4 regions of the Erwinia sp. PME.40.26/001 genome follow, and region 3 is predicted to be linked to each of the others. Evidence: predicted binding sites of a transcription regulator. Region 3 holds the regulator's gene; each other region holds the start of a gene.
What was found. Region 3 encodes PhoB, which activates phosphate uptake and scavenging genes when phosphate is short. Its sites were predicted from a motif close to CTGTCATAAAACTGNCNNAT; they were not measured.

Region 1 (8,027 bases), on a different contig from region 3:
CCAGGGCTCGCGCGACCTTGCGCTGCCAAGCCTGGTGACCGGGCAGTGGACGCTGGGTGAAAGCAATGGCTTCGCCGCCACCATTTCCACCATGCAGATGGTGATCTGGGGCGTGACCTTCCTTGCCATGCTGGCGCTGACGATATTCATCCGCTATTCACGTATGGGCCGTGCCTGTCGTGCCTGTGCGGAAGATTTAAAGATGGCCAGCCTGTTGGGCATTAACACTGACCGGGTGATCTCCCTGACCTTTGTAATCGGTGCGGCGATGGCGGCGGTGGCCGGTGTGCTGCTCGGCCAGTTCTACGGCGTGATCAGCCCTTATATTGGCTTTATGGCCGGAATGAAAGCCTTTACCGCCGCGGTGCTGGGGGGGATTGGCAGTATTCCAGGCGCGATGATCGGCGGTTTGATTCTCGGGATTGCCGAGGCCCTGACCTCTGCCTATCTCAGCACGGAATACAAAGATGTGGTGTCATTTGCCCTGCTGATTGTGGTGCTGCTGGTGATGCCTACCGGTATTCTCGGTCGCCCGGAGGTTGAGAAAGTATGAAAAAGCTCAACCTGCTGAATGCGGTGATCTCGTCGCTGATGCTGCTGATCCTGGCCGCATTCTTTATGGGGATGCGTCTGGATCTTGACGGCACAAAACTGGTGGTGAATAACGCCGGTGAGGTGCGCTGGAACTGGATTGCACTGGGATGCGGCGTGGTATTTCTGTTCCAGCTGCTGCGCCCGCTGGTGCAGAGCAGCCTGAAAAAAGTCTCCGGCCCGTCGCTGGTTCTGCCAGGGATTGACGGCTCGACACCGAAACAGAAACTGTTCCTGCTGGCGCTGATTGTGGCGGCGGCGGTTTGGCCGTTTCTGGTATCCCGTGGCACGGTGGATATCGCCACCCTGACCTTGATCTACGTGATGCTGGGCCTGGGCCTGAACGTGGTGGTCGGCCTGTCCGGCCTACTGGTACTCGGCTACGGCGGTTTTTATGCCATCGGCGCTTACACCTTTGCCCTGCTGAATCACTACTACGGCCTCGGTTTCTGGCAGAGCCTGCCGCTGGCCGGCATGGTGGCGGCCGCGTTTGGTCTGCTGCTGGGTTTCCCGGTGCTGCGCCTGCGCGGTGACTACCTGGCGATTGTGACCCTCGGCTTCGGTGAGATCGTGCGTATCCTGCTGCTTAATAACACCGAGATCACCGGTGGGCCAAACGGTATCAGCCAGATCCCGAAACCTTCACTCTTTGGTCTGGAATTTAACCGCAGCGCACGCGATGGCGGCTGGGATACCTTCCATAACTTCTTTGGACTCAAGTACGATCCCAGCGACCGTATTATCTTCCTGTATCTGGTGGCGCTGCTGCTGGTGGTGATCACGCTGTTTGTGATTAACCGGCTGTTGCGGATGCCGCTGGGCCGTGCGTGGGAAGCGCTGCGTGAGGATGAGATTGCCTGCCGTTCGCTGGGACTCAGCCCGACGCGCATCAAGCTGACGGCGTTTACCATCAGTGCCGCCTTCGCCGGTTTCGCCGGTTGCCTGTTCGCTGCACGCCAGGGCTTTGTCAGCCCGGAATCCTTCACCTTTGCCGAATCAGCCTTTGTGCTGGCGATCGTCGTGCTGGGCGGGATGGGATCGCAGTTCGCGGTTATCCTCGCGGCTATCCTGCTGGTGGTGTCGCGCGAGCTGATGCGCGATCTTAACGAATACAGCATGCTGGTGCTCGGCGGTCTTATGGTGTTGATGATGATCTGGCGTCCGCAGGGTCTGCTGCCGATGAAACGCCCGCATCTGAAGTTAAAAAGTGCGGAAAAAGGAGAGCAGGCATGACTCAGCCTCTGTTAGCCGTCAATGGCCTGATGATGCGTTTTGGCGGCCTGCTGGCCGTCAACAACGTGGAACTGGAACTGCGCCCGCAGGAAATTGTTTCGCTTATCGGCCCCAACGGGGCCGGAAAGACCACGGTGTTTAATTGCCTGACGGGGTTCTATCGCCCGACTGGCGGCTCCATTCAGCTGGGTGATAAGCAGCTGGCGGGGCTGCCGGGCCAGAAAATTGCCCGCATGGGCATTGTGCGAACCTTTCAGCACGTGCGCCTGTTCCGTGAAATGACGGTCATTGAAAATCTGCTGGTCGCCCAGCATCAGCACCTGAAAAGCGGCGTGTTTTCTGGCCTGTTAAAAACCCCGGCCTTCCGTAAGGCAGAAAGCGAAGCGCTGGACAGGGCCGCCACCTGGTTGGATCGCGTTGGACTGCTGGCGCTGGCCAACCGTCAGGCCGGAAACCTCGCCTACGGTCAGCAACGCCGCCTGGAGATCGCCCGCTGTATGGTGACGCGGCCGGAGATCCTGATGCTGGATGAACCGGCGGCGGGCCTGAACCCGAAAGAAACGCACGAGCTGGATGAACTGATTGCCGAACTGCGCAACCAGCACAACGTCTCGGTCCTGCTGATTGAACATGATATGAAACTGGTCATGGGTATTTCCGATCGTATTTACGTGGTTAACCAGGGAACGCCGCTGGCTAACGGCACGCCGGACGAGATCCGTAACAACCCGGACGTGATCCGCGCTTACCTGGGAGAAGCATAATATGAGTCAGGCAATGCTTTCCCTGAATAATATCAGCACGCACTACGGCAAAATCCAGGCGCTGCACAACGTCAGTCTGCATATCAATCAGGGGGAAATTGTGACCCTGATCGGGGCAAACGGCGCGGGTAAAACCACCATTCTCGGCACCCTGTGCGGAGAGCCGCGCGCCACGGAGGGATCGATTACCTTCGACGGTAAAGACATCACCGACTGGCAGACGGCACGCATTATGCGCGAGGCGATAGCGATTGTGCCGGAAGGCCGCCGCGTCTTCTCACGTATGACGGTGGATGAGAACCTGGCGATGGGCGGCTTCTTTGCCGAACGCCAGCAGTACCAGCAGCGTATCAAACGTGTCTACGAGCTGTTCCCGCGCCTCTATGAGCGCCGGGTGCAGCGTGCAGGCACGATGTCGGGCGGTGAGCAGCAGATGCTGGCCATTGGTCGTGCGCTGATGAGCCAGCCGCGCCTGCTGCTGCTGGACGAGCCGTCGCTGGGGCTGGCACCGATCATTATCCAGCAGATCTTCGACACCATTGAGCAGCTGCGTAAGGAAGGCATGACGATTTTCCTCGTCGAGCAGAATGCCAACCAGGCGCTGAAGCTGGCCGACCGGGGCTACGTGCTCGAAAACGGTCATGTGGTGCTGGAGGATACCGGTGCCGCGCTGTTAGCCAATGAAGCGGTACGCAGCGCGTATTTAGGCGGTTAATCGTGTGGGCGGCCCGCAAAAGAGGGGCCGCCCCTGCAACAACCTGACCCGGGCCGCCCCTTTTTCTGGCTGGCCCTTCACTCTGGTTATTTTTTAGCCACACCTGTATCAACGCCTGCCACGAACTCACCTCCCTCCGCCGTCACCTTGCTGTCACCCTTCTGTCATAAACCCGTTATTTTTCTGTCATTTTCGCGTGTCATGTTACCTCCCGAATAACAGAATGCGCGATATCGCGCTTTACAATACCGGGTACAGGAAACCGACATGTCATCATTCGCATTTCGTCACACCGCAATTAGCGTGGTACTGGGTCTGACCTTCAGCGCCAGCGCACTGGCCGCCACTGAGATCCCGTTCTGGCACTCAATGGAAGGCGCGCTGGGCGAGGAAGTTAACTCGCTGGCCACCCGCTTTAATGCTGAAAACCCTGACTATAAAATCGTCCCGACCTATAAAGGTAACTACGAGCAGAGCATGTCTGCCGGTATTGCGGCGATCCGCTCGGGTAAAGCACCCGCGATTTTACAGGTGTACGAAGTGGGTACGGCGACCATGATGTCCTCGAAGGCGATTGTCCCGGTCAACGAAGTGTTTAAAAACGCGGGGATCCCGATGGATCCTAAGCAGTTTGTTCCGGCAGTGGCAGGCTACTACAGTGACGCCAACGGTCAACTGATCTCCCAGCCGTTCAACAGCTCCACCCCGGTGCTGTACTACAACAAAGACGCTTTCAAAAAAGCCGGTCTTGACCCTGAGCAGCCGCCAAAAACCTGGCAGGATCTGGCGAAATACTCTGCAGCCCTGCGTAAAGCAGGCATGACCTGCGGTTACGCCAGCGGCTGGCAGGGCTGGATCCAGATTGAAAACTTCAGCGCCTGGCACGGTCTGCCGGTCGCCACGAAAAACAACGGCTTCGACGGCACTGATGCGGTGCTGGAATTCAATAAGCCGGTGCAGGTGCGCCATATTGCCCTGCTGGAAGAGATGAATAAGAAGGGTGATTTCACCTACTTTGGTCGTAAAGACGAGTCCACCGCCAAGTTTTATAACGGCGACTGCGGCATCACCACCGCGTCTTCCGGCTCACTGGCCGATATCCGCAGCCATGCCAAATTTAACTACGGTGTTGGTATGATGCCGTACGATGCCACCGTGCCGAATGCCCCTCAGAACGCTATTATCGGCGGTGCCAGCCTGTGGGTCATGAAGAACAAAGATGCCGACACTTATAAAGGCGTGGCTAAATTCATGCAGTTCCTGGCCAAACCAGAAATTGCCGCGGAATGGCACCAGAAAACCGGCTATCTGCCGATTACCACCGCCGCGTATGAGCTGACCAAACAGCAGGGCTTCTACGACAAGAACCCCGGCGCTGACATTGCCACCCGTCAGATGCTGAATAAAGATCCACTGCCGTTCACCAAAGGGATGCGCCTGGGCAATATGCCTCAAATCCGTACCGTAGTGGATGAGGAGCTGGAAAGCGTCTGGACCGGTAAGAAAACCCCGCAGGCGGCTCTGGACAGCGCCGTTGAGCGTGGCAATCTGCTGCTGCGCCGTTTTGAACAGCAAACCCGATAGGATGTGTCGGGCGGGTCATTGACCCGCCCGCCAGGGCCGGCCAGAACAACGGCTGGCCCCTGCAACGTTTTTCGCACGAGATAAACCGCTATGTCCCAACCCCGTCCCGTCTTTCGCGCGAAAGCGCTGCCCTACCTGCTGGTACTGCCTCAGCTGATCATCACCATCGTTTTTTTCCTCTGGCCCGCCGGGGAAGCGCTGTGGTACTCGGTACAGAATGTCGATCCGTTTGGCATTTCCAGCACCTTTGTTGGCTTGGAAAATTTTACCCGCCTGTTCAGCGATGCTTATTACCTGGACTCGTTCTGGACCACCATCGTCTTCAGTAGCCTGGTTACCGTGATTGGGCTGGTGGTCTCCCTGCTGTTTGCCGCGATGGTCGACTATGTGCTGCGCCTCAAACGCTTTTACCAGACGCTGATGCTGCTGCCTTATGCGGTGGCTCCGGCGGTGGCGGCGGTGCTGTGGATGTTTCTGTTCAGTCCGGGCCTCGGTTTGATCACCCATTTCCTGGGGCTGATGGGGTACAGCTGGAACCACGCGCAAAACAGCGGCCAGGCGATGTTTCTGGTGGTGCTGGCGTCCATCTGGCAACAGATGAGCTACAACTTCCTGTTCTTCTTTGCCGCTTTGCAGTCGATCCCCAAATCTCTGGTCGAAGCTGCAGCCATTGACGGGGCAGGGCCGGTGCGACGTTTCTTCAGCCTGTCGCTGCCGCTGATCGCCCCCGTCGGGTTCTTCCTGGTGGTGGTTAACCTGGTGTATGCCTTCTTTGATACCTTCCCGGTGATCGATGCCGCTACGGGCGGCGGGCCGGTGCAGGCCACCACCACGCTGATTTATAAAATTTACCGCGAAGGCTTTGCCGGTCTGGATCTCTCCTCGTCATCGGCGCAGTCCGTGGTACTGATGGTGCTGGTGATTATTCTGACGGTGATCCAGTTCCGCTATGTCGAGAAAAAGGTGCGCTACCAATGATCGAAAACCGACGCGGGCTGGATATTTTCAGCCATACCCTGCTGGGCCTCGGTATCCTCACCGTGCTGTTCCCGCTGTATGTGGCGTTTATTGCCGCTACCCTTAGTACGGAGCAGGTGTTTCAGGTGCCGATGCCGCTGATCCCCGGTACCCATCTGTGGGAAAATATTGCCAGCATCTGGACCCACGGTGTCGGACAAAACAGTGCGCCTTTCAGCACGTTGCTGATGAACAGCCTGTTTATGGCGCTGGCGATCACCACCGGCAAAATCACCGTTTCCATGCTGTCAGCATTTGCGCTGGTGTGGTTCCGCTTCCCCCTGCGCAACCTGTTCTTCTGGATGATCTTTATCACGCTGATGCTGCCGGTTGAAGTGCGTATTTTTCCGACGGTGGATGTGATTGCCGACCTCAATATGCTCGACAGCTACAGTGGCTTAACCCTGCCGCTGATGGCGTCTGCAACGGCGACGTTCCTGTTTCGCCAGTTCTTTATGACGTTGCCGGATGAACTGATGGAGGCGGCGCGTATTGATGGTGCCAGCCCGATGCGCTTCTTCTGGGACATCGTGCTGCCGCTGTCAAAAACCAATCTGGCGGCGCTGTTCGTGATCACCTTTATCTATGGCTGGAACCAGTACATGTGGCCGCTGCTGATTGTCAGCGACAGCAAACTGGGCACGGCTGTCGCGGGCATCCGCAGCATGATTGCCTCCGGCGATGCGGCAACCCAATGGAACCTGGTGATGGCAGCAATGATCCTCACGCTGATCCCACCGGTAGTGATTGTTTTAGTGATGCAGCGCGCCTTTGTTCGCGGTCTGGTTGAGAGTGAGAAATAACGATGGCAGGTGTAAGACTTCAGGCAGTAACTAAATCCTACGATGGCGTCACGCCGATCATCCAGCCGCTCGATGTCTCGATCCGCGACGGTGAGTTTATGGTGATGGTCGGGCCCAGCGGCTGTGGGAAATCCACGCTGCTGCGTATGGTCGCCGGGCTGGAGCGCGTCACCAGCGGCGATATTTACATCGACACGCGGCGGGTGACCGAAGAGGAGCCAAAAGATCGCGGTATCGCTATGGTGTTCCAGAATTACGCGCTTTATCCGCATATGAGCGTGGAAGAGAATATGGCCTGGGGCCTGAAAATCCGTGGCATGGGCAAAGAACAGATCCGCCAGCGCGTGCTGGAGGCAGCACGCAGCCTGGAGCTGGAAGCGCTGCTGAAACGCCGCCCGCGTGAACTCTCCGGCGGCCAGCGCCAGCGCGTGGCAATGGGACGCGCTATCGTGCGGGAGCCAGCGGTGTTTCTGTTTGATGAGCCGCTGTCGAACCTTGATGCGCGTCTGCGCGTGCAGATGCGTCTTGAGCTGCAGCAGCTGCACCGCCGCCTGAACACGACCAGTCTTTACGTCACCCACGACCAGGTGGAGGCGATGACCCTGGCACAGCGCGTGATGGTGATGAATAAGGGCGTACTGGAGCAGCTGGGAACACCGGTTGAAATTTATGAGCGTCCGGCCACGCGCTTCGTTGCCAGTTTTATCGGTTCCCCGGCGATGAATCTGCTGGAAGGGCAGATGAATGCTGACGGTACACGCTTTACGCTGAGTGACAGCATGGCGCTGCCGCTGACAGTGCCGAAAGCAAAATGGGCGGACCGCCCGTTGACGATGGGGATCCGCCCGGAGCATATTGAGCTCTCTACACAGCATGACGGCGGCATTCCGCTGGTGGTGGAGTTACTGGAGATGCTCGGTGCGGACAACCTCGCCCACGGCCGCTGGGGTAAGAATAAAATGGTGGTACGTCTGCCGCACTCGGTGCGCCCTGAGCGGGGCAGCACGCTGTGGTTACAGGTTCCTCCGCAGGCGTTACACTTCTTTGATCATAATGGACAACGGATCGAATAATGAATAAAACCTGGCCATACCCGGCGATTGTCGCCCATCGCGGCGGTGGGAAACTGGCGCCGGAAAATACGCTGGCGGCTATCGATATCGGTGCGCAGCTGGGGCACCGGATGATTGAGTTTGACGTCAAACTGTCGCAGGACGACGCGATCTTCCTGCTGCATGACGATACCCTCGACCGCACCAGTAACGGCTGGGGTCTGGCGGGCGAACAGCCATGGGATAAGCTGGTGCAGCTTGATGCCGG
Region 2 (8,027 bases), on a different contig from region 3:
GCGCGCTCCAGGCTTCCAGGGAGCCAGGATCATTATGATTCAGGGCGTTGCTTAACAGCGACAGCTCGGCACACTTTTGCAGGGCAAACGCGAACCAGCTTTTCACTTCATCATCGAGACGGGTTTCGACGCTGAGGTCAATGGGGCTGTGCAGCAGTGAACAGGACGATCCGATCCACAGCTGTTTGCGCGTGGCCACCAGCGGCTGCAGGCGCTCAAACCAGCGGCTCAGGTCGGCACGCCAGACATTACGGCCGTTAATCACACCAACGGAGAGTACCCAGTCTGCCGGCACCGTACGGTTCAGTACCGTGATGTCGTCTTTGCCGTGAACCAGGTCAACGTGCAGGCCCTGTACCGGCAGCGCGGTAATGGTGTCGAGGTTCTGACCGATGCTGTCAAAGTAGGTGGTCAGCAGCAGTCGCGTCTCCCCCTGCAGGGCAGTGTAAGCAGGTTTAAAGGCCGCCAGCCACTCAGGGGGCAGCTCCAGCGCCAGGGCAGGCTCGTCGATCTGCACCCATTCAATACCCCGTTTAGCCAGTTCGGCCAGCACCTGCTGGTAGACCGGCAGAATATCGTTCAGCAGGCTCAGGCGGTCAAAAGCGTCCCCTTTCACCTTGCCCAGCCACAGATAGGTCACCGGACCAAGCAAAACGGGTTTCACGTTATGTCCCAACGCCAGTGCTTCATCCACTTCCTCCAGCAGCTGGGCCCAGGTCAGTCTGAACTGCTGGCCCTGAACAAACTCCGGAACCATATAGTGATAGTTCGTGTTAAACCATTTGGTCATTTCTGCCGCTGCCGCCGGTTCACCGGTCGGCGCACGGCCACGCCCGATCCGGAATAGCGTATCAAGGTCAACTGAGCCATCTTTATTCTGATGACGCGACGGAACGTTACCCAGCAGCAGGCTGGTGGTCAGAACATGATCGTACCAGGCAAAATCGCCCACTGGCAGCAGGTTAACGCCGGCGTCTTTCTGCTGTTGCCAGTGGCGGGCACGCAGTTCGCGGCCGGTGGCCAGCAGCGCTTCCCGCGAGCTGTTGCCTGCCCAGTAGCTTTCCTGCGCTTTTTTCAGTTCGCGACGCAGACCAACGCGGGGGAAGCCGAGAGTATGGTTAAGAATCGTCATCAGTTGTGCCTCGTTAGTTAACCTATGCTGCACCAGTCAGTGCATTTAGCCATCCAGATGTTTACACCGCTATATTGTGCAGGTACTGTATTATCCACAAGCGCAAAATATTCACCGTCGATGTGAAGGACTCTCATGATCGAACTTAAACACCTGCGGACGTTGCAGGCCCTGCGAACAACGGGTTCGCTTGCCGCAGCAGCGGCTCAGCTGCATCAAACGCAGTCAGCGTTATCTCATCAGTTCAGTGACCTGGAGCAGCGTCTGGGTTTCCGGCTGTTTGTGCGTAAAAGCCAGCCTCTGCGTTTTACCCCCCAGGGCGACATACTGTTGCAGCTGGCGGAGCAGGTGTTGCCCCAAATCCAGCAGGCGCTGCAGGCCTGCCATGAACCTCACCAGACCACGCTGCGTATCGCGATCGAATGCCATAGCTGCATTCAGTGGCTGACCCCCGCGCTGAACAATTTCCGCCAGAGTTGGCCGCAGGTAGTGATGGATTTCAAATCGGGGGTGACGTTCGACCCGCAACCTGCCCTTCAGCAGGGGGAACTCGATGTGGTACTGACATCGGATATTTTGCCGCGCAGCGGGTTGTTCTATGCGCCGATGTTTGATTTTGAGGTACGCCTGGTGCTGGCACCTGACCACCCTCTGGCGCAGAAAGACCATATTTCCCCCGAGGACCTGGCCCGGGAAGTGTTGCTGATCTATCCGGTACAGCGACAGCGCCTGGATATCTGGCGGCATTTTCTGCAGCCCGCCGGCGTCAGCCCGACGCTGAAAAGCGTGGATAATACGCTGCTGCTGATCCAGATGGTTTCAGCGCAGATGGGGATTGCCGCGCTGCCACACTGGGTAGTGGAGAGTTTCGAGCATCAGGGACTGGTGGTCACCAAGGCGCTGGGGGAAGGGCTCTGGAGCCGCCTGTACGCTGCAGTACGCGACGGTGAACAGCGCCAGCCGGTCGTGGAGGCCTTTATTCGTTCTGCCCGCCAGCACGCCTGCGATCATCTGCCACGGGTGCGCGATGCTTCGCGCCCTGGCATTCCACACCCTTCCGTCAGCCATCCGTAGGTTTTCGGCGTCAGCGCAGCGCTGGCGGAGAGGAGGGCTCAGGTCAGACCCACCCGCTATCGCAGATGCAGCCTGAGGTATGACGGGTTATACTGCGCGCACTGCAATTGTTTCACTACAGAGAGACCCTATGACCAATAACGATGTCCTGCGCAGCGTGCGTTACATGCTGAATTTAAGCGATGCTAAAGTGGTAAGCATTCTGGCGCTGGCAGAGAGCGAAGTGACCGAAGCCGAAGTACACAGCTTCCTGAAAAAAGAGGATGAAGCCGGCTTCCGCCCCTGCCCCGATGTCATCATGGGTTATTTTCTCAATGGCCTTATTTTTGAGCGTCGCGGGAAAAGCGAAGATGCCCCCGCGCCTTCAATTGAACGTAAAATGACCAACAATATTCTGATGAAGAAGCTGCGTGTGGCCTTTGACCTGAAAACCACTGATATTCTGGAACTGCTGAAAAGTGCAGACTTTGCGGTTGGACAGTCCGAGATTGGTGCGATCTTCCGTAAACCCGGGCATAAAAATTATCGTGAGTGTGGCGACCAGATCCTGCGTAATTTCCTTAAGGGCCTGACCATGAAAATCCGCCCGGCCAAAAAAGTCTAAGTTCTTCATGACAGATTAACGTCACCTGATGGCGTTAATCTTTGCGCTCATCAGCGAACCCGCCACCTTCCTTTTAGAACATTTTCACTCATCAAACGAAAGCCACACTCACTGTGCGGAATTACTTTTGTGACTATAATCACACTTTATAGTTTCATGGTGAAAATAAATCACCATTTTGTGATGTAGATATAGCCATTCCGTCATAAAACTGTAACATTTGCGCCTTTCTTCACAGTCAGCTTTTCTGATAACGACTACGCTATGCGCGAAATAGAACATTTACCCCTGATGACTCGGGTTAATGTTTCCTTTATCTGCGCATTCGAAGCCGGATAACAGACTTTCGAGCCATGGGAGGCCAAAATGTTAAGTTTTTTCAAACCCGCTGCACATCAGCCCCGCGTTGATGACAGCCGCGTTGATCCGTTATATCGCAAGCTACGTTGGCAGATCTTTCTGGGGATATTCTTCGGTTATGCTGCCTATTATCTGGTGCGTAAAAACTTCACCCTGGCAATGCCCTACCTGGTTGAACAGGGCTTCTCACGCGGTGATCTGGGCTTTGCGCTGTCCGGTATCTCTATCGCCTACGGTTTTTCAAAATTCATCATGGGTTCGGTGTCTGATCGCTCCAACCCACGCGTTTTCCTGCCTGCCGGTCTGATCCTGGCCGCTGCCGTGATGCTGTTTATGGGCTTCGTCCCCTGGGCCACATCCAGCATTATGGTGATGTTTGTTCTGTTATTCCTCTGCGGATGGTTCCAGGGAATGGGCTGGCCACCGTGCGGTCGTACTATGGTGCACTGGTGGTCACAGAAAGAACGCGGCGGCATCGTTTCCGTCTGGAACTGTGCGCATAACGTCGGTGGCGGCATCCCGCCGCTGCTGTTCCTGCTGGGTATGGCCTGGTTTAACGACTGGAAAGCGGCGCTGTATATGCCTGCCTTCGGGGCCATTCTCATTGCGATTATTGCCTTTGCGCTGATGCGTGATACGCCGCAGTCCTGTGGCCTGCCACCGATCGAAGAGTATAAAAATGATTACCCGCCTGACTACGATGAGAAACATGAAAACGAGCTGACCGCAAAGCAGATCTTTATGCAGTACATTCTGCCGAACAAGCTGCTGTGGTATATCGCCCTGGCCAACGTGTTTGTTTATCTGCTGCGCTACGGCATTCTTGACTGGTCACCGACCTACCTGAAAGAAGTGAAACACTTCACGCTGGATAAATCCTCGTGGGCTTACTTCTTCTACGAATACGCAGGTATTCCCGGCACGCTGCTGTGTGGCTGGATGTCCGATAAGGTCTTCAAAGGTAACCGTGGTGCCACCGGCGTATTCTTTATGGTACTGGTGACCATCGCCACTGTGGTGTACTGGATGAACCCGGCAGGCAATCCTGGCGTGGATATGGCCTGCATGATGGTGATTGGCTTCCTGATCTATGGTCCGGTAATGCTGATTGGCCTGCATGCCCTTGAGCTGGCACCGAAAAAAGCAGCGGGTACCGCCGCTGGCTTCACCGGTCTGTTTGGCTACCTCGGGGGCTCCGTTGCCGCCAGCGCTATCGTCGGTTACACCGTCGATTACTTTGGCTGGGACGGCGGCTTTATCATCATGATCGGCGGCTGTGTGCTGGCAGTGATCCTGCTGGCGATGACCATGATGAGCGAGAAAAAACACAAACAGGGACTGAACTCACTCTGATCGGGACGGGTAATTATGTTGAAAAACGTTATCGCAACCGTGTTACTGACCACCTCACTCGCGGCGACAGCCGCGAGTACCTCGCCGCTGGTGATTGCCCATCGCGGTGCCAGTGGCTACCTGCCCGAGCACAGCCTGCCGGCGAAAGCGATGGCTTACGCGCAGGGGGCTGACTATCTTGAGCAGGATTTGGTGATGACCAAAGACGATCGCCTGGTGGTGCTGCATGACCACTATCTCGATCGGGTGACCGATGTTGCCAGCCGCTTTCCGCACCGTGCGCGGGCCGACGGACGTTATTACGCGATTGATTTTACTCTAGCCGAGATAAAAAGCCTGGCCTTCACGGAAGGCTTCAGCATAGAACAGGGTAAAAAAGTCCAGACCTTCCCGGGGCGTTTCCCGATGGATAAATCAGACTTCCGCGTCCACACCTTCGAGGAGGAACTGGAGTTTATCCAGGGGCTGAACCACTCAACGGGCAGGAACATCGGTATTTATACTGAGATTAAAGCCCCGTGGTTCCACCGTAAAGAAGGAAAGGATATCTCGGCAAAAGTGCTGGATGTGCTGAAGCAGTACGGCTACACCGGCAAAAACGATAAAGTTTTTTTACAGTGCTTTGACTTTAACGAAGTGAAGCGTATCAAGACCGAACTGGAGCCGCAGCGCGGTATGAACCTGAAACTGGTCCAGCTGATCGCCTATACCAAATGGGACGAAACGCAGGAGCAGAGAAACGGTCAGTGGGTAAACTACGATTACGACTGGATGTTTAAACCGGGCGCGATGAAAACTCTTGCGCAGTACGCCGACGGTATCGGACCTGACTACCATATGCTGGTGGCTGACGGTGCTAAAACAGGCAAGGTCACGCTAACCGGCATGGTGCAGGAGGCCCACCAGAATCATCTGGTGGTACACCCTTATACCGTTCGGGCAGACCAGTTACCGCCCTACGTCAGCAACGTCGACCAGCTCTACGACCTGCTGTACAACAAAGCCGGAGTCGATGGACTGTTTACTGACTTCCCGGATAAGGCTGTTCACTTCCTGAAACGCTAAACCACCGGGCCGATCGAAACAGTGGATCGGCCCGCAAGGTTGACCGGAAAAAGGGCCGACCGCTACCGCTCAGTATTGCTGGCCGGACAGCGGGATGCCCTGCTTCTGTATCTGCCGCCCCATCAGACGTTAAATAATGTCCGCAGGTAGTTGGGTACGGCCTGGTCCGCATTCGAACCGATCACTTCCAGCTCAGGCAGGATATCTTTCAGGCGCTGGTGAGAGTTACTCATGATGCAGCCTTTGCCCGCCATACTGAGCATCTCTTTATCATTCATGCCATCCCCGAACGCGATGCACTCCTGCAGCGAGTAACCCAGTGATTTAGAGACCGCGTCCAGCGCATGTCCTTTCGACACGCCGCCGGCCATCACTTCCAGACAGGTTGGCAGTGAGAAGCTGACGTTCACCCGATCGCCCCAGCGCGCCATCAGCGCCTGCTCAAGCGGGACCAGCAGTTCAGGGATCGCACAGGTAAAGAACACCTTGCTGATGCCGTCGGTCGCCAGTTGCCCGGGCTGATAAACCTGGTAGTTGAAGTCAGACTCGCGGAAAAAATCCATCTCATCCGGGCGGTGGCGGTTCAGAAACCACTCTTCATCCCGGTACACGTTGGTATAAATATCCGGGTTGCTGTGCTGCAGAGCAAACAGCTCAAGCGCAATATCTTCATCAAGATTATGGCTGAATACCAGCTCACCCGCCGTGTTGTGCACGCGCGCGCCGTTAGAGGTGATCATATAGGCATCAATACCCAGGCTATCGCGCATTTGGGCCACGTCAATATAGTGGCGGCCCGTAGCGAAGATAAAATGTATGCCTTTGCGGGTCAGCAACTGCAACGTCTCGCGAGCATAGGAAGAGAGCGTGTGGTCGGGTGACAGCAGCGTGCCATCCAGGTCTGAAGCAACAATACGGTACATAACACCTCTGGTTAATATTTTCTGACGGGCAGCATCACCCACCGGTATAGCATTCTTCCCGCTCAGGGGTGGCGGGAAAAAAAGGCCAGGATGGCATCCAGCGCTCTGGCGCGCATGCTGTCTTTCTCGAACAGGATCTCATGGCGGGCCCCCTCAATCACCATCGGTCTGCCGCCTTCACAGGGCTGACCTGCAGCCACCATCGTCTGACAGAACAAATCCTGCGCACGGTTATCAACGACTTTATCGTCAGCAGCCTGCAGCAGCAGCAGGGGCGTCGATATCTGCGCCGCCTGGCTTAGAATACTGTGCCCGGCACGCACCCCTTCGCGCACCCAGTGATAGGTCGGGCCACCCACCCGCAGTCCCGGGTCGTCGGCATAAAAGCGCAGATTACGGCGATAGCGTTCGCGACTGTGCGTAAGTTCATTGATGGCAAACGGTCGGGCATGCCATTTCCCGGTGCCCAGCGCATAGCCTTCGCGCATAGCCGGGTATTTTTCCGCCCAGTTAAGGATCGAATGGGCCATCCATAAGGGCATGGGCAGGAAAATACCGAACATCGGTGACGCGAGCGCCACGGCATTAAACGCCGCAGGCTGTCGTGCCAGCATCAGGGCCAGTATTGCCCCGCCCATCGAATGGGCCAGCGCATAGCGATGGCGGTAGTGACGGGCCACAATCTCTTTCAGATAGAGCGTTTCCAGATCATCGACATAATCTTCAAACTCGACGACATGACCACGGTGTGAATCCTGCAGCAGACGCCCCGATCGCCCCTGCCCCCGATGATCCATAATGATCACATCGTAGCCACTGTGGAACAGATCATAGGCCAGCTCCGGGTATTTCACATAGCTTTCAATACGCCCCGGGCAAAGCAGGATAACTTTATCGTGTTGCGGCGAGATGAAGCGCACATAGCGGATCGGCACGTTTTCGACACCCGCAAATTCGTCCTCTTCGCGCAGCTTCCAGAAATCCAGCAACGGGCCGGTAGCAAAAGCCGCGAAGGCTTTTTCGCGCGTCAGCCAGTTGTGTTTATGATGTTCCATCGGACTTTTTCCAGAAGGGGTATTGCCCTAAAAAAAGGATCAGGGTTCCCCATAGCGCCATGTTCAACAATAACGTATTGTGTCACAAATGAGCGTTTTTCGGGAGCTTTACCCATGACCATCGAATGGTGGCTGACCTATCTGTTAACAACCTGTATTTTAAGTTTGTCGCCGGGCTCCGGGGCTATCAATACCATGAGTACCGGGATCAGCCACGGCTACCGTGGTGCCGTCGCGTCAATTTCCGGCCTTCAGGTCGGCTTGTCGCTGCACATTGTGCTGGTAGGCATTGGTCTGGGTGCACTGTTTTCACAATCACTCCTGGCCTTTGAGATCCTGAAGTGGGCAGGAGCCGCCTATCTGGTCTGGCTGGGCATCCAGCAGTGGCGTTCTGCCGGGGCAATCGACCTGAACGCAGTGGCAAAAGCGATGCCACGCCGCAGGCTGTTCAAACGCGCTGT
Region 3 (8,027 bases):
CGTAAATTTCGGTACCGGTTAGCTCCTCCAGCAGTTCAGCGCGTTTATTGGCATCGGCATTAAGAAATGCGGCAAACTGGCCCTGCGACAGCATCATGGATTTCGTAAAGCGTTCAAAGTCCAGCCCGGTCAGAGCGGCGATCGTCTCCAGCTTGTCTTTGACCTTGTCGGCCACAATCTTATTGTCATCGCAGCGCGCCAGCTCCACGCGCGGGGCCTGCAAATTGCCATCAGCGGCACCGCGTGCGCGGTTCTGACTCCAGAATGCACGCCACGCCACGCCTTTAACCTCAAACTCCACCTCCGCCAGACATTCTGCAGTGTCACGCGTCATCAGGTCATTTTGTGACTGGGTGATGCTCTTCAGACGTGGGGTTTCGTGATACAGCGCGAGGCAGATGGCATCCAGCAGCGTGGTTTTTCCCGCGCCGGTCGGGCCGGTGATGGCAAACAGCCCGTTGCTGGCAAACGGCTCAGCGGTAAAATCAATCTTCCATTCGCCTTTCAGCGAGTTGAGGTTCTTAAAGCGTAGGGTCAGGATCTTCATCAGGGCTGCTCCTCATGGCGCACTGCTTCCAGCGTTTGGGCAAACAGCGCACGGGCCCGCGCCTGTCGTTCCGGTTCGTCGGTCTCCTGGGCCAGGCGGCGGGAAAACACTTCCTCAACACTCAATTCGCTGAGGGTTTCATTATTTTGCCGGGCGATAACCTGCTCCCGCTGTTCGCGGCTGCGGCGCAACAGCACCACCTCCACCGGCAGCGGTGCGGTCAGCTCATGAATACGGCGCTGTAACTCGCTGAGATAAGAGTCAGTGACGATCTCAATATCCAGCCAGACAGTTCTGCCCTGCGGATCGGGCGTCAGCGCCGCCAGCTGCTGTTCGATCTGCTCCAGCGATCCTTTAATCATCTGCATCGGCTGGAAGGATGGGATCGGCAGCGCCTCAGCGGCAACGAAACGGCCCGCGTCAAAGTCGACCTGAAACACGCTTTTGGCTTTACCCAATTCATCAAAACTGAGCGGAATGGGCGAACCGCTGTAACGAATGTGTTCGCTGTTGGCAATACGCTGGGCGCGGTGAATATGACCGAGGGCAATGTAGTCTGCCGGGGGAAAACAGTCGGCGGGGAAGGCGTCCAGCGTACCGATGTAAATATCGCGCACCGCGTCGCTTTTGGTCACCCCCAGAGTGGTCAGATGGCCGGTAGCGATAATCGGCAGCGTCAGTCCCAGCGCCTCACGCTGCGTCAGTGCCTCCTGCCAGCAGCGTTGATAATGATCGGTAATGGCCTCAAGCAGGCTTTGCTGCTTCTCCCGCCCTGACTGGCCGCCCTGACTGCGCAGAATATCGCGCGGACGTAAAAAGGGGATGGCACAGAGCAGTGCGCCGGGCTGGCCATCGCGGCGGTTCAGCAGCAGGACCTGCTGGCTGACATCGTCACTGGCTGCAGCGATCACCCGGGTATTCAGGCAGGCCAGCAGTTCGCGCGATTCGTTCAGCATCGCCACTGAATCGTGGTTGCCACCCAGCACCACCAGCTGACAGCCGGTTTGCTGCAGCCTGACCACAAAGCGGTTATACAGCTCGCGTGCATAGCTCGGCGGCGAGCCGGTATCAAAAATATCCCCGGCGACGATAATGGCGTCGGCCTGCTGCGCTTCTGCTTTTTCCAGCAGCCAGTCAAGAAAGGCCTGGTGCTCGGCCGCCCGGCTTTTGGTATAGAAAAACTGGCCAAGATGCCAGTCGGCAGTATGAATGATGCGCATGGGGGTCCTTTCATGGCGGAAATGGATGGCGGGAAGTATACCCGTCCTGCCTGCCGAATTATCCACGACAGGCAGATTATTGCTGTGCAGGGGATTTTATTTAATTCCATCAATGCTTTCAGGGGGTGCTTTTTTCATAAAAGTGTCATAAAACTGACGCATAATGGCGCCGCATATCCCCGTGACAACCTGTCACAGCAGCAGGAGCAATAATGGCCAAGCGTATTCTGGTGGTGGAAGATGAAGCCCCAATCCGTGAGATGTTGTGTTTCGTTCTGGAACAAAACGATTATCAACCGATCGAAGCCGAGGACTATGACAGCGCAGTCAACTTGCTGATTGAGCCGTGGCCGGATCTCATCCTGCTGGACTGGATGTTACCGGGCGGTTCAGGCATCCAGTTTATTAAGCACCTGAAGCGTGAAGCCATGACCCGGGATATTCCGGTGATGATGCTGACGGCGCGCGGTGAGGAAGAGGATCGCGTGCGTGGCCTGGAAGTGGGCGCGGATGATTACATCACCAAGCCTTTTTCACCGAAAGAGTTGGTGGCACGCATCAAGGCCGTGATGCGCCGTATCTCTCCGATGGCGGTGGAAGAGGTTATTGAGATGCAGGGGCTGAGTCTTGACCCGTCCTCGCATCGCGTAATGTCCGACACACAGCCGCTGGAAATGGGGCCGACTGAATATAAATTACTGCACTTCTTTATGACCCACCCGGAACGTGTCTACAGCCGTGAGCAGTTGCTAAACCACGTCTGGGGAACTAACGTTTACGTCGAAGATCGTACCGTCGACGTTCATATTCGCCGTTTGCGTAAAGCGCTGGAGCTGACCGGGCACGATCGTATGGTGCAGACGGTTCGCGGAACAGGTTATCGTTTCTCTGCACGCTATTGATTGTTCGCGCTGGAGTCTGAACCGTGTTGGAACGCCTCTCCTGGAAGAGATTATTGCTTGAGCTGTTGCTCGCCAGCCTGCCCGCACTGATCCTCGGGCTGCTGGTGGGCGGGCTGCCCTGGCTGCTGTTAGTCTCAGTGCTGTGCGTGCTGGGTTTTCATTTCAACAACTTACTTCGACTCTCTCACTGGCTGTGGGTTGACCGCAGCATGACGCCACCCAGCGGCCGCGGCAGTTGGGAACCGCTGTTCTACGGTCTGTATCAAATGCAGGCGCGCAACCGTCGCCGTCGCCGTGAGCTCGGCCATCTGATTAAACGTTTTCGCAGTGGCGCGGAATCGCTGCCCGATGCGGTGGTGCTGACCACCGAAGAGGGCACCATTTTCTGGTGCAACGGTCTGGCGCAGCAGATGCTGGGGCTGCGCTGGCCGGAAGATAACGGTCAGAACATCCTGAATTTGCTGCGCTATCCTGAATTTACCCGCTACCTGCGCCAGCGTGATTTTTCCCGCCCGCTGACGCTGGTGCTTAACAGCCATCGTCATCTTGAGTTCCGCGTAATGCCCTACAGCGAAGGGCAGTGGCTGCTGGTGGCGCGTGATGTGACCCAGATGCACCAGCTGGAGGGCGCACGCCGCAACTTTTTTGCCAATGTCAGCCATGAGCTACGCACGCCATTAACCGTCCTGCAGGGCTATCTGGAGATGATGAATGACTCCGTGCTGGAGGGGAGTCTGCGTGATAAGGCGTTGCATACCATGCAGGAGCAAACCAAACGCATGGACAGCCTGGTGAAACAGCTGCTTACCCTGTCCCGTATCGAAGCGGCACCGGCGCTGGATCTGCAGGAAAAAGTGGATGTGCCGATGATGCTCCGCGTGCTACAGCGCGAAGCGGAAACCCTCAGTAATGGCCGCCACGATATTCATTTTCACACTGACCCGCATCTGCGGGTCTTTGGCAATGATGAGCAGCTTCGTAGTGCGATCTCTAATCTGGTCTACAATGCCGTGAACCACACGCCGGACGGGACGCGCATTGACGTCAGCTGGTTGCGCAGCCCGCAGGGGGCGCAGTTTAAGGTGAAAGATAACGGGCCGGGCATCGCGCCGGAACACCTGCCGCGGCTGACGGAGCGCTTCTACCGGGTGGATAAAGCGCGATCGCGGCAGACCGGCGGCAGCGGACTGGGGCTGGCGATTGTGAAACACGCGCTCAGCCACCACAACACGCGGCTGGATATCACCAGCAAGCCCGGCAGCGAAACCTGTTTCAGCTTTCAACTACCACCAAGGTTGATTGTCAGTGCCGAACTGGCTGAGAATGCGCAGCGTTAAGTCTTACGGAACCCATGCAATGAAAACGTTAATCGCGCTGGCGCTGGTGCTGGTGATGTCACCGGCGACGGCGAAAGAGGGAATGCTGGCAGGTAATCTGACCAGCGTTGGCTCTGACACGCTGGGTAACCTGATGGCGCTGTGGGGGGACAGTTTCAACCGGCAGTACCCCGGGGTGAACGTACAGATCCAGGCGGCGGGGTCATCAACGGCCCCGACCGCGCTGGCAGCCGGGGCCGCCCAGCTTGGGGCGATGAGCCGACCGATGCAGGCCACCGAGCGCCAGCTGTTTGAGGACAGCTACGGCTATCCTCCGCTGGCCGTTCCGGTGGCGATGGATGCGCTGGTGGTGGTGGTCAATCAGGACAACCCACTTACCGGACTGAGTGCACAGCAGCTGGATGCCATTTTTTCCGTTACCCGCCGCTGTGGCGGCCTGTCGGTGCCCCGAACCTGGGGGGATTTACAGCTCACTCAGCCCGGCTGGGCGACACGGGGCCTGCAGCGCTTTGGTCGTAATTCGGCCTCCGGCACCTGGGGGTTTTTCAAACAGCAGGCGCTGTGTAACGGCGATTTTCGCAACGATGTTGGGGAGTATCCCGGATCGGCAGCCGTGGTACAGGCGGTAGCAGGAACGCTGAACGGCATTGGCTATGCCAGCGCCGGGTTTCATATCAGTGGGGTAAAAACCGTGCCAGTGGCGCGCGAGGGCAACGACTGGATTGCGCCCAGCATCGACAATATCCGCAGCGGACGCTATCCCTATGCCCGTCCCCTCTATATTTACGTCAATAAAGCCCCGGATAAACCGCTGGAGCCCCTCACCGCTGCATTCCTGCGTTTAGCGCTCTCGCCGCAGGGGCAGGCGCTGGTCAGCCAGGCGGGTTATCTGCCGCTGTCGGAGCAGCAGAGGCAGCGTGCCCGCGCGATGTTAGCGCCGTGACAGCAAGCGGCCACACCAGGCAAAGTTGAATTTTATTCATGTACGGTGAAATTTCCTCGTTTGCCCCTGAAAGATTCTCATGACACTCTTAGTGACAGCCATGTAGACGTCCAGAAGTCTATGGATAACCTACGGTAACTATTTCGTCACTAAACTATGCGCCACGTACAGGCCAGGAGGCTTTCATCATGACTACTTTCACCCCATACCGTGCCGAAGTGGTGGGCAGCTACCTTCGTCCCGCTGAAATTAAGCAGGCCCGTAAGCAGTTTGAAGCCGGTGAGATCGATGCCGCAGCGCTGCGTCGGGTGGAAGATGATGCGATCCGTCAGGTCGTGGCACGCCAGCGTGAAAGCGGCCTGCAGGTGGTGACAGACGGTGAGTTCCGCCGCGCCTGGTGGCACTTCGACTTCTTTGACGGACTGGACGGGGTGGAGCGCTATGAGGCTGAACAGGGCATTCAGTTTAACGGCGTACAGACCAAAGCGCGCGGTGTGAAAGTGACCGGTAAGCTTGGCTTCAGCGACCATCCGATGCTGGATGATTTCCGCTTCCTGCAAAGCATCAGCGGTGACGCCGTCGCCAAAATGACCATTCCCAGCCCCAGCGTGCTGCACTTTCGCGGTGGGCGTAAAGTCATAGATGCTGATGTCTACCCGGATCTTGATGTCTATTTTGACGATCTGGCGCAGACCTATCGCGATGCGATAAGCGCCTTTTATGAGGCAGGGTGCCGCTATCTGCAGCTGGACGATACAGTCTGGGCCTACCTGTGTTCAGCCGATCAGCAGCAGCAGATCCGGGAGCGCGGTGACGATCCACAGGTGCTGGCCCGCACCTATGCTCGTGTGCTGAATAAGGCCCTTGAAGGTAAGCCGGACGACCTGGTGATTGGCCTGCACGTTTGTCGCGGTAACTTCCGTTCTACCTGGATTTCCGAAGGGGGCTATGAACCCGTGGCAGAAATTTTGTTTGGTGGGGTAAACATAGATGCCTTCTTCCTGGAATACGATAACGAGCGTTCAGGTGGCTTCGAGCCCCTGCGCTTTATCAAGCCAGGCAAACAGCAGGTGGTACTGGGACTGATAACAACCAAAACCGGTGATCTGGAAGCGGCGGAAACCGTGGAAAAACGTCTCCATGAAGCCGCACAGTTTGTCAGTCTGGATCAGATCTGCCTCAGCCCACAGTGTGGTTTTGCCTCCACCGAAGAGGGCAACAGCCTGACCGAAGAGCAGCAGTGGGCCAAGGTCCGTCTGGTGGTGGATGTCGCCAGCCGCGTCTGGTGAGCCAGCGTCATTCTGTGTACGGGGCGCGGGTTTCCGCGCCCTTTGTGCATCAACAGGGTGCTTATTGCCGAATTCACCCTCCCGCCGGACAAAAATGATACAAATCATGTAACGCATTTATTCTGATAACTAAAGATATGCACTGGTTATGCAGTTTTTTGCGCTATATCATCCTGCTTTTTCGATCCCGTATTGCCTTTCGCCGCTATAAACGTTCTACTTACCCCCGTTTTTTCGTCATCACCCTGTATACAGAAAATAATCAGCTCACATTCGCTGTTGATAATGCCATTGGAAGTGGTTTCCACTGCATAGGTTCTGTCAGACCGCGTTTTTAGAGCAAACAGGGACACAGGTCTTACAAAGAGACCTGATAACACGACTTTTCACACCATCACGGGCAACACGATTTCTTATGACACATCGTTTAACTTCCAAAGATATTCTGGCACTGGGCTTTATGACGTTTGCCCTGTTTGTCGGTGCCGGAAACATCATCTTCCCTCCTATGGTAGGGATCCAGTCCGGCGAACACGTCTGGATCGCCGCGCTTGGCTTTTTGATCACCGCCGTCGGTCTGCCGGTGATCACGGTGATTGCCCTGGCGCGCGTGGGCGGCGGTATTGATGCCCTTAGCTCACCGATCGGCAGAGCCGCTGGCGTGGTACTGGCGACGGTGTGTTACCTGGCCGTCGGGCCGCTGTTTGCGACACCGCGCACGGCCACCGTATCGTTTGAGGTAGGAATTGCCCCTCTGACGGGCGATGGCGCACTGCCGCTGATGATCTACAGCGTGGTCTACTTCGCGCTGGTGATTGGCATTTCCCTGTATCCCGGCAAACTGCTCGATACGGTCGGCCACGTCCTGGCACCACTGAAGATCTTAGCTCTGACCGTACTGGGCGTCGCGGCTCTGCTGTGGCCGGCAGGCGGTCTGGTTCCGGCTACCGTTGACTATCAGCGTGCAGCCTTCTCCAGTGGCTTTGTAAACGGTTATCTGACGATGGATACGCTTGGCGCGCTGGTGTTTGGGATCGTCATTGTTAACGCTGCCCGTTCGCGCGGCATCGGTGATGCCAGATTGCTGACCCGCTACACCGTGATTGCCGGACTGATTGCTGGCGTAGGGCTGACGCTGGTTTATCTGGCGCTGTTTAAACTGGGCTCCGACAGTGCGTCCATCGTTGACCAGCAGGCAAACGGGGCAGCGATCCTCCACGCCTACGTTCAACATACTTTTGGCAACATGGGGAGCCTGTTCCTGGCCGCGCTGATTTTTGTTGCCTGTATGGTCACCGCCGTGGGCCTGACCTGTGCCTGCGCGGAGTTTTTTGAGCAATTATTGCCTCTCAGCTATCGTCAGTTGGTGTTTATTCTGGGTCTGTTCTCCATGGTGGTGTCCAACCTGGGCCTCAGCCATCTGATTCAGATCTCAATTCCAGTGTTAACTGCGATTTACCCGCCTTGTATTGTGCTGGTACTGTTAAGTTTCACCCTGAAATGGTGGAAAAAAAGTACAAGGATCGTTGCCCCGGTAATGCTGGTCAGCCTGGTATTTGGCATCGTCGATGCAATAAAAAGCACCAACTTTAAGGCAATCCTGCCCGCTATTACCCAGAATCTGCCCTTAGCCGATCAGGGGCTGGCATGGTTGCCGCCTTCACTGGTGATGCTGGTATTGGTGGCCGTGTACGATCGCGTTTCAGGTCGCCAGTCGGTTACTGCGCATCAGCAATAGCGTTGTAAACTCCCTCTTACCTTCTTGCCGGTAAGAGGCCGACAGGTGGAA
Region 4 (8,027 bases), on a different contig from region 3:
CCATCAACTGCAGGAGAGCCTGCGCCGGGGGGACAGTGACCAGCCGGAGCTGTCCTGTACGCAGATTGAACAACAGCTGGGACTGGCGGTGGATCGCGTGATGACCGAAGGCGGCATTCACGACCGCGAACTGGCGGCGCTGGCGATCAAACAGGCCGCCGGTGACCTGGTCGAAGCGATTTTTCTCCTGCGCGCCTACCGCACCACGCTGCCGCGTCTGGCTGACAGCCTGCCGCTGGACAGCGGGGCGATGCGCGTCGAGCGCCGTATCTCGGCGGTGTATAAAGATCTGCCCGGCGGACAGCTGCTCGGGCCGACCTTTGACTACACGCATCGCCTGCTGGATTTCACCCTGCTGGCCGAAGGCAAGACCCCGGTGACGCCGCGTGCAGAGCAGCCGCTGGCGGCAGAGTGCCCGCATATGTTTGATCTGATGACACGGGAAGGGCTGGCCCGGCGTGAAGAAGATGACGGCAGTGAGCCGCTGGATATCACCCGCGATGCGCCCGCCTACCCGATGCCGCGATCGGCGCGTCTGCAGCAGCTGGTGCGCGGCGATGAAGGCTTTCTGCTGGCGCTGGGGTACTCCACGCAGCGCGGATACGGGCGCACCCATCCCTTTGCCGGGGAGATCCGCACCGGATGGGTCAGGGTCGACATTATCCCGGAAGAGCTGGGCTTTCCGCTGGACATTGGTGAAGTGATGCTGACCGAGTGCGAAATGGTCAACGGTTTTACCACGCCGGAAGAGGATGCGCCGCACTTTACCCGCGGTTACGGGCTGGTGTTTGGTCGTGCGGAACGGAAAGCGATGGCGATGGCGCTGGTGGATCGGGCCCTGCAGACGGAGGAGCACGGTGAACGGATAACCAGCCCGGCGCAGGACGAAGAATTTGTTCTCTCGCATGCGGATAACGTTGAAGCGGCGGGATTTGTCTCACACCTGAAGCTGCCCCATTACGTGGATTTCCAGGCTGAACTGGAGCTGCTGAAACGCCTGCGGGCGGAATACCAGGAGGCGCACCGTGACTGAACTGAGCGGTTATAACCCCGGCTATCTTGATGAACAGAGTAAACGCACCATCCGCCGCGCCATCCTGAAAGCCGTCGCCATTCCCGGCTATCAGGTACCCTTTGGTGGCCGCGAGATGCCGATGCCCTACGGCTGGGGCACCGGCGGTATTCAGCTGACGGCCAGCGTGATCGGCGAACATGATGTGCTGAAGGTGATCGACCAGGGGGCGGATGACACCACCAATGCGGTCTCTATCCGCCGCTTTTTCCAGCGCGTCAGCGGGGCGGCCACCACCGAGCGGACGGTGGATGCCACGCTGATCCAGACCCGGCACCGCATTCCTGAAACGCCGCTGAGTGAAGACCAGATCCTGATTTACCAGGTGCCGATCCCGGAACCCCTGCGCTTTATTGAGCCGCGGGAAACCGAAACCCGCACCATGCACGCGCTGGAGGAGTACGGCATCATGCAGGTCAAACTGTATGAAGATATTGCCCGCTACGGCCATATCGCCACTACCTATGCTTACCCGGTAAAGGTCAACGACCGTTACGTGATGGACCCGTCGCCGATCCCAAAATTTGATAACCCGAAGATGGACATGATGCCCGCGTTGCAGCTGTTCGGTGCCGGACGTGAAAAGCGTATTTACGCGCTGCCGCCCTATACCAAAGTGGAAAGTCTCGACTTTGATGACCATCCCTTCACGGTACAGCAGTGGGATGAGCCCTGTGCGCTGTGCGGGTCACGCGACAGCTACCTGGATGAAGTGGTACTTGATGACGCCGGCTCCCGCCTGTTTGTCTGTTCCGACACCGACTACTGCCATCAGCAACAAGAGACCCTATCATGAAGCGCGAGTCCCCCCTGCTGGCGGTCAGTCAGCTAACCCATCTTTATGCCCCGGGCAAAGGGTTCAGCGATGTCTCTTTCGAGCTGTATCCCGGCGAGGTGCTGGGCATTGTCGGCGAGTCCGGCTCCGGTAAAACCACGCTGCTGAAGTCGATCTCTGCCCGCCTGGCCCCGCAGCACGGCGAGATTATCTATCAGGGGCAGGACCTTTATGCCCTCAGCGAAAGCGACCGCCGCCGCCTGCTGCGCACCGAGTGGGGTGTGGTGCATCAGTATCCAATGGACGGCCTGCGGGCGCAGGTGTCTGCCGGGGGCAACATCGGTGAGCGGCTGATGGCGGTCGGCCAGCGGCATTACGGGCAGATCCGCGAAACCGCTGGCCAGTGGCTGCAGGACGTGGAGATCCCGCTGTCGCGCATTGACGACCTGCCGGGCACTTTTTCGGGCGGTATGCAGCAGCGGCTGCAAATTGCTCGCAATCTGGTGACCCACCCCACGCTGGTGTTTATGGATGAGCCCACCGGCGGGCTGGACGTGTCGGTACAGGCACGCCTGCTGGACCTGCTGCGCAGCCTGGTGCGCGACCTGAATCTGGCGGTGGTGATTGTCACCCACGATCTCGGCGTCGCCCGCCTGCTGGCCCACCGGCTGCTGGTAATGAAAGAGGGCAGGGTGGTCGAGAGCGGACTCACCGACCGGGTGCTGGACGACCCGCACCATCCGTACACCCAGCTGCTGGTGTCATCGATTGTCTGAATCCGGCGTTGCTGGCCGACCGGAAAAGCGGGTCGGCCACGACGGAGACGAGGTGACCTTTTTGTGGTCGTCCCGTTGGGGGATTAACCTTTTTGCAGGGAATGAAAATGAATCTGAAACTGCGCGTCGAAAATCTGTCAAAAACCTTTGTGATGCACAATCAGCACGGCGCAGAGCTGCCGGTACTGCGTAACGCCTCGTTGCAGGTGGCGGCGGGAGAGTGTGTGGTGCTGCACGGTCATTCGGGCAGCGGTAAGTCCACGCTGCTGCGGTCGCTGTATGCCAACTATCTGCCGGACAGCGGGCATATCTGGGTGGCGCATCAGCAGGAGTGGGTCGATCTGGTGAGTGCCCCGGCGCGGCAGATCCTCGCTATCCGCCGCGAGACGATCGGCTGGGTCAGCCAGTTCCTGCGGGTGATCCCACGGATTTCCACCCTTGAGGTGGTGATGCAGCCGCTGCTGGAGCGCGGCGTGGCCCGTGACGAGAGCGAAGCGCGGGCAAAATCCCTGCTTTCGCGTCTTAACGTGCCGCCGCGACTGTGGGCGCTGGCACCCTCAACCTTCTCCGGCGGTGAGCAGCAGCGCGTTAATATCGCCCGGGGGTTTATTGCCGACTCACCGATCCTGTTGCTGGATGAGCCAACGGCCTCACTCGATACTGCCAACAGCGCTGCGGTGGTGGCGCTGATTGAAGAGGCGCGGCAGCGCGGCGCGGCCATTGTCGGCATTTTTCATGATAACGCGGTGCGCGATCGCATCGCTGACCGTCTGCATGTGATGCAACCTGTTGCCCTGGAGCACGCCGAATGATCATCAATAACGTCAAACTGATCCTGGAAAATGAAGTGGTGGCGGGGTCACTGGCCTGTGAAAACGGCGTGATCCGCGCCTTCTCTGACACACAAAGCCAGCTTCCGGCAGCGATGGACGGCGAGGGCGGCTGGCTGATGCCCGGCATGGTCGAGCTGCATACTGACAATCTGGATAAATTCTTCACCCCGCGCCCGAAGGTGGACTGGCCTGCGCACTCTGCCATGAGCAGCCATGATGCGCTGATTGTTGCCAGCGGCATTACCACGGTGCTGGACGCCATCGGCGTCGGCGACGTGCGCGACGGCGGCCACCGCATGGAGAATCTGAACAAGATGATCGATGCGATCCGCCACAGCCAGAAGCACGGCCTGAACCGCGCGGAACATCGCCTTCACCTGCGCTGTGAGCTGCCAAATGATTCCACGCTGCCGCTGTTTGAACAGCTGATGTGCAATCCGGCGCTGTCGCTGGTGTCGCTGATGGATCACTCTCCGGGCCAGCGTCAGTACGTGTCGCTGGCGGCATGGCGCACCTATTTTGGCGGCAAGTATCAGCTCAGCGACGTTCAGCTCGATGCCTATGAGGCCGATCAGCTGCGGCTGGCCGCACGCTGGTCAGCCCCGAACCGCGAGGCCATATCCGCCTGGTGCCGTCAGTATCATATCCCACTGGCCAGCCACGATGATGCGACGTATGAGCACGTCGTGGAGTCGAAAGGGGTCGGTAGTGTGATCGCAGAGTTCCCGACCACCGAAGAGGCCGCACGCGCTTCGCGCGAGCTGGGCCTGCAGGTGCTGATGGGTGCGCCGAATATTGTGCGCGGCGGCTCGCACTCCGGCAACGTGGCGGCCAGCGCGCTGGCGCAGATCGATCTGCTGGATATCCTCTCCTCTGACTACTATCCGGCCAGCCTGCTGGATGCGGCATTCCGTCTGGCCCGTGATGAAAGCAACAACATGACCCTCCCTCAGGCCGTGGCGCTGGTCACGCGTAATCCCGCCCGCGCCATCGGCCTTGACGATCGCGGCACGATCGGTGAGGGCAAACGTGCCGATCTGGTGCTGGTGCGCCAGCACCGGGAACAGGTGCATGTTGCCCGCGTCTGGGCGCAGGGCAGGCCGGTGTTCTGATGGGGCGGTTGATCTGGCTGATGGGGCCTTCGGGCTCCGGTAAAGACAGCCTGCTGCTGGCCCTGCGCGAGTGCGCACCGGAGCGGGTCATTGTCGCGCATCGCTATATTACCCGCAGCGCCAGCGCCGGGGGCGAGAATCACGTTGCCCTCAGCGAGCAGGAGTTCCGACGGCGGCGTGCGCATGGCCTGTTTGCTCTCGACTGGCAGGCGCATCAGTACTCCTATGCGCTCGGCATTGAAATCGACCGCTGGCTGGCGGCCGGGCTGGACGTCGTGGTCAACGGTTCGCGGCTGCATCTGCCCGCGGCCCGCCAGCGCTACGGTGAACAGCTGCTGGCTGTCTGTTTGCAGGTATCGCCTGAGGTGCTGGCCAGCCGCCTGCGCCAGCGCGGGCGCGAGGATGAGGCGGCCATCAGCCAGCGGCTGAAACGCGCAGCGGAGCCGGGCCCGGCAGGGTGCATCACGCTGAATAATGACGGGCCGCTGGGCGAGACATTACAGCGCTTTTCGGCGCTGCTGGCGCAGCCTGATCGGTAGGGCGTGTAAGGCAAAAAATGTTCCCGGTGACAGTCGTTTCACCCGCCAGCCCTCATGGCATCTGCAACCATTCTCAGTACGGATGATATTCCCACCCCCGATTTTCCCCTGCTCCCGGGAGCCAAAAGGCTCCTGTCATTTTTCCATCACCCCCCTGTCATTAAAGTTTCATCGCTGGCGTACTTAATAGGGCCACAGCGAATCACGCGCAACCTGACGACGGTAGACATATGGCACAGGCATTATTAAAGATTGCTTCCGAGCAGCAGACGGTGCCACAGGCTGCTCTGCGCGCGAAAGTGCTGGCGGTTAAGGGCTTAGGCAAATCTTACGGCACGCAGACGCGCGTCCTGCAGGATATTAATTTTGACCTGCATGGCGGGGAACTGGTGGCGGTCATTGGCCGCAGCGGCGCAGGCAAATCGACCCTTTTGCACGTGCTCAATGGCACCATCCCGGCCAGCGAAGGCGAGATCCTCAACTTCCATGAAAATGGGCAGCAGCAGAACATCGTTGAGCTGAATACCCGGCAGATGCGCCAGTGGCGCAGCGAATGCGGCATGATCTTCCAGGACTTCTGCCTGGTACCGCGGCTGGATGTGCTGACCAATGTTCTGCTGGGCCGCCTGAGCCAGACATCGACCCTGAAATCTTTCTTTAAAATCTTCCCCGACGCAGACCGCGCCCGCGCCATTGGCCTGCTGGAGTGGCTGAATATGCTGCCCCAGGCGTTACAGCGTGCGGAAAATCTCTCCGGCGGGCAGATGCAGCGGGTGGCTATCTGCCGTGCGCTGATGCAGAACCCGAAAATTTTACTGGCCGATGAGCCGGTGGCCTCCCTCGACCCGAAAAACACCCGACGCATTATGGATGTGCTGCGCCAGGTGAGCCACAACGGGATCAGCGTGATGGTCAACCTGCACTCGGTGGAGCTGGTGAAAGAGTACTGCACGCGCGCCATCGGCATCGCTAAGGGGCGTATTGTGTTCGACGGGCACCCCTCGGAGCTGACGGACGATCTGCTGCACGTGCTTTACGGCGACGACATTTCTCAACGTAACGAAGACCTCCAGGCCTGACCGGGCAATACTACTTTTATGGGATACGGAACTCAGCAATGAAAAAAATCATTCTCGCAGCGGTAATCAGTAGCGTCATGGTAGCCAGCGTTAACGCCGCCGATGCACCAAAAGAACTGAACTTAGGTATCCTCGGCGGTCAGAATGCCACGCAGCAGATTGGTGATAACCAGTGCGTGAAAGACTTCTTCGACAAAGAGCTGAACGTGGATACCAAACTGCGTAACTCGTCTGACTACTCAGGCGTGATCCAGGGGTTGATTGGCGGCAAGGTCGACATGGTGCTGAGTATGTCACCCTCGTCTTATGCCTCGGTGTACATTAACGATCCTAAGGCGGTCGACGTGGTCGGCATCGTCGTGGATGACGCGGATAAATCACGCGGCTACCACTCGGTGGTGGTGGTCAAAGCCGACAGCCCGTACAAAACGCTGGCTGACCTGAAAGGCAAATCCTTCGGTATGGCGGATCCGGATTCCACTTCCGGCTTCCTGATCCCCAATGAAAGCTTTAAGAAAGAGTTCGGCGGCACGGTGGACGATAAATATAACGGCCACTTCTCCAGCGTCACCTTCTCTGGTGGCCACGAGCAGGATGTGTTGGGCGTGCTGAACGGCCAGTTTGACGGGGCCGTGACCTGGGCTTCGATGATCGGGGATTACAACACCGGTTACACCAGCGGCGCGTTCACCCGCATGATCCGCGCCGGTAACCCGGACCTGATGAAGAAAATTCGTATTATCTGGCAGTCACCGCTGATCCCGAACGGGCCGATACTGGTCAGCAACAAACTGCCGGCTGATTTCAAGGCGAAGCTGATCACCGCCATCAAAAAGCTGGATACCGAACACCACAGCTGCTTTGTTAAAGCCGTTGGCGGTGCGCAGCATATCGGCCCGGCCACCGTCGCCGACTATCAGGCGATTATTGATATGAAACGTGCGCTGACCAAAGCCCGTTAATCCTCTGCTTATTTCTCCACTGATCAGGGCCGTCGTCTGACGGCCCTTGACGCCGGTATCCGCATGACACATCCCGATTTTGAACGCTATTACCAGCAGGTTCGCGGCAGGCAAAAGCGCGATACGCTGCTGTGGTCACTGACGCTGCTGGTGCTGTATCTCGCCTCCGGCCATCTGGCTGAATTTAATCTGCACACCATCTGGGTGTCGCTGCCGAACTTCTTTGATTATCTGGCCGAAACCGTGCCGGTCCTGCACGTTTCTCAGCTGTTTGCCGACAGCCATACGGAAGGTTCGTTTGCCTACTGGGGCTATCGCCTGCATATCCAGCTGCCGCTGATCTGGGAAACGCTGCAGCTGGCGCTGGCCGCCACGCTGGTGTCGGTGATGATTGCCGGCGTGCTGGCCTTTTTTGCCGCCAGCAACACGCAGACACCGCGCGGCGTCAGTTTCGCTATCCGCACCGCCGTGGCTTTTCTGCGCACCATGCCCGAACTGGCGTGGGCGGTAATGTTCGTGATGGCGTTTGGCATTGGGGTGATCCCCGGTTTCCTGGCGCTGGCGCTGCACACCGTAGGCAGCCTGACCAAGCTGTTTTATGAAGCTATTGAAAGCGCCTCCGACAGGCCGGTGCGCGGGCTGGCATCGTGCGGGGCGTCGTCGCTCCAGCGTATGCGCTTTGCCCTGTGGCCGCAGGTGAAGCCGGTCTTTCTCTCCTATGGTTTTATGCGCTTCGAGGTGAATTTCCGTCAGTCGACCATTCTCGGGCTGGTGGGGGCAGGGGGCATCGGCCAGGAGCTGATGACCAACATTAAACTCGACCGCTATGACCAGGTCAGCATGACGCTGATCCTGATTATTCTGGTGGTCTCCCTGCTG

Region 1: the regulator PhoB is predicted to act here: its motif matches at 3,465-3,484, upstream of ugpB (sn-glycerol-3-phosphate ABC transporter substrate-binding protein UgpB).
Region 2: the regulator PhoB is predicted to act here: its motif matches at 3,011-3,030, upstream of glpT (glycerol-3-phosphate transporter).
Region 4: the regulator PhoB is predicted to act here: its motif matches at 5,262-5,281, upstream of phnC (phosphonate ABC transporter ATP-binding protein).

What each region holds. Positions count from the first base shown of each region.
Region 1 covers NZ_JBVHNP010000003.1:124,277-132,303, reverse strand. Annotated here, with positions in the region: gene livH (high-affinity branched-chain amino acid ABC transporter permease LivH) at 1-553, shown strand, start outside; gene ACZ3HG_RS11125 (high-affinity branched-chain amino acid ABC transporter permease LivM) at 550-1,824, shown strand; gene livG (high-affinity branched-chain amino acid ABC transporter ATP-binding protein LivG) at 1,821-2,588, shown strand; gene livF (high-affinity branched-chain amino acid ABC transporter ATP-binding protein LivF) at 2,590-3,303, shown strand; gene ugpB (sn-glycerol-3-phosphate ABC transporter substrate-binding protein UgpB) at 3,571-4,887, shown strand; gene ugpA (sn-glycerol-3-phosphate ABC transporter permease UgpA) at 4,978-5,865, shown strand; gene ugpE (sn-glycerol-3-phosphate ABC transporter permease UgpE) at 5,862-6,707, shown strand; gene ACZ3HG_RS11095 (sn-glycerol-3-phosphate import ATP-binding protein UgpC) at 6,710-7,780, shown strand; gene ugpQ (glycerophosphodiester phosphodiesterase) at 7,780-8,027, shown strand, end outside.
Region 2 covers NZ_JBVHNP010000013.1:21,262-29,288, forward strand. Annotated here, with positions in the region: gene metE (5-methyltetrahydropteroyltriglutamate--homocysteine S-methyltransferase) at 1-1,132, opposite strand, end outside; gene metR (HTH-type transcriptional regulator MetR) at 1,268-2,206, shown strand; gene ACZ3HG_RS21510 (YehS family protein) at 2,337-2,810, shown strand; gene glpT (glycerol-3-phosphate transporter) at 3,177-4,523, shown strand; gene glpQ (glycerophosphodiester phosphodiesterase) at 4,539-5,588, shown strand; gene yigL (sugar/pyridoxal phosphate phosphatase YigL) at 5,711-6,511, opposite strand; gene pldB (lysophospholipase L2) at 6,574-7,566, opposite strand; gene rhtB (homoserine/homoserine lactone efflux protein) at 7,681-8,027, shown strand, end outside.
Region 3 covers NZ_JBVHNP010000004.1:317,967-325,993, reverse strand. Annotated here, with positions in the region: gene ACZ3HG_RS14510 (AAA family ATPase) at 1-547, opposite strand, end outside; gene sbcD (exonuclease subunit SbcD) at 547-1,767, opposite strand; gene ACZ3HG_RS14500 (hypothetical protein) at 1,780-1,980, shown strand; gene phoB (phosphate response regulator transcription factor PhoB) at 1,980-2,669, shown strand; gene phoR (phosphate regulon sensor histidine kinase PhoR) at 2,693-4,006, shown strand; gene ACZ3HG_RS14485 (PstS family phosphate ABC transporter substrate-binding protein) at 4,026-4,949, shown strand; gene ACZ3HG_RS14480 (cobalamin-independent methionine synthase II family protein) at 5,138-6,238, shown strand; gene brnQ (branched-chain amino acid transport system II carrier protein) at 6,654-7,976, shown strand.
Region 4 covers NZ_JBVHNP010000001.1:1,094,109-1,102,135, reverse strand. Annotated here, with positions in the region: gene ACZ3HG_RS05410 (carbon-phosphorus lyase complex subunit) at 1-1,033, shown strand, start outside; gene ACZ3HG_RS05405 (alpha-D-ribose 1-methylphosphonate 5-phosphate C-P-lyase PhnJ) at 1,026-1,868, shown strand; gene phnK (phosphonate C-P lyase system protein PhnK) at 1,865-2,623, shown strand; gene phnL (phosphonate C-P lyase system protein PhnL) at 2,731-3,435, shown strand; gene phnM (alpha-D-ribose 1-methylphosphonate 5-triphosphate diphosphatase) at 3,432-4,568, shown strand; gene phnN (ribose 1,5-bisphosphokinase) at 4,568-5,107, shown strand; gene phnC (phosphonate ABC transporter ATP-binding protein) at 5,338-6,186, shown strand; gene phnD (phosphonate ABC transporter substrate-binding protein) at 6,225-7,148, shown strand; gene phnE (phosphonate ABC transporter, permease protein PhnE) at 7,212-8,027, shown strand, end outside.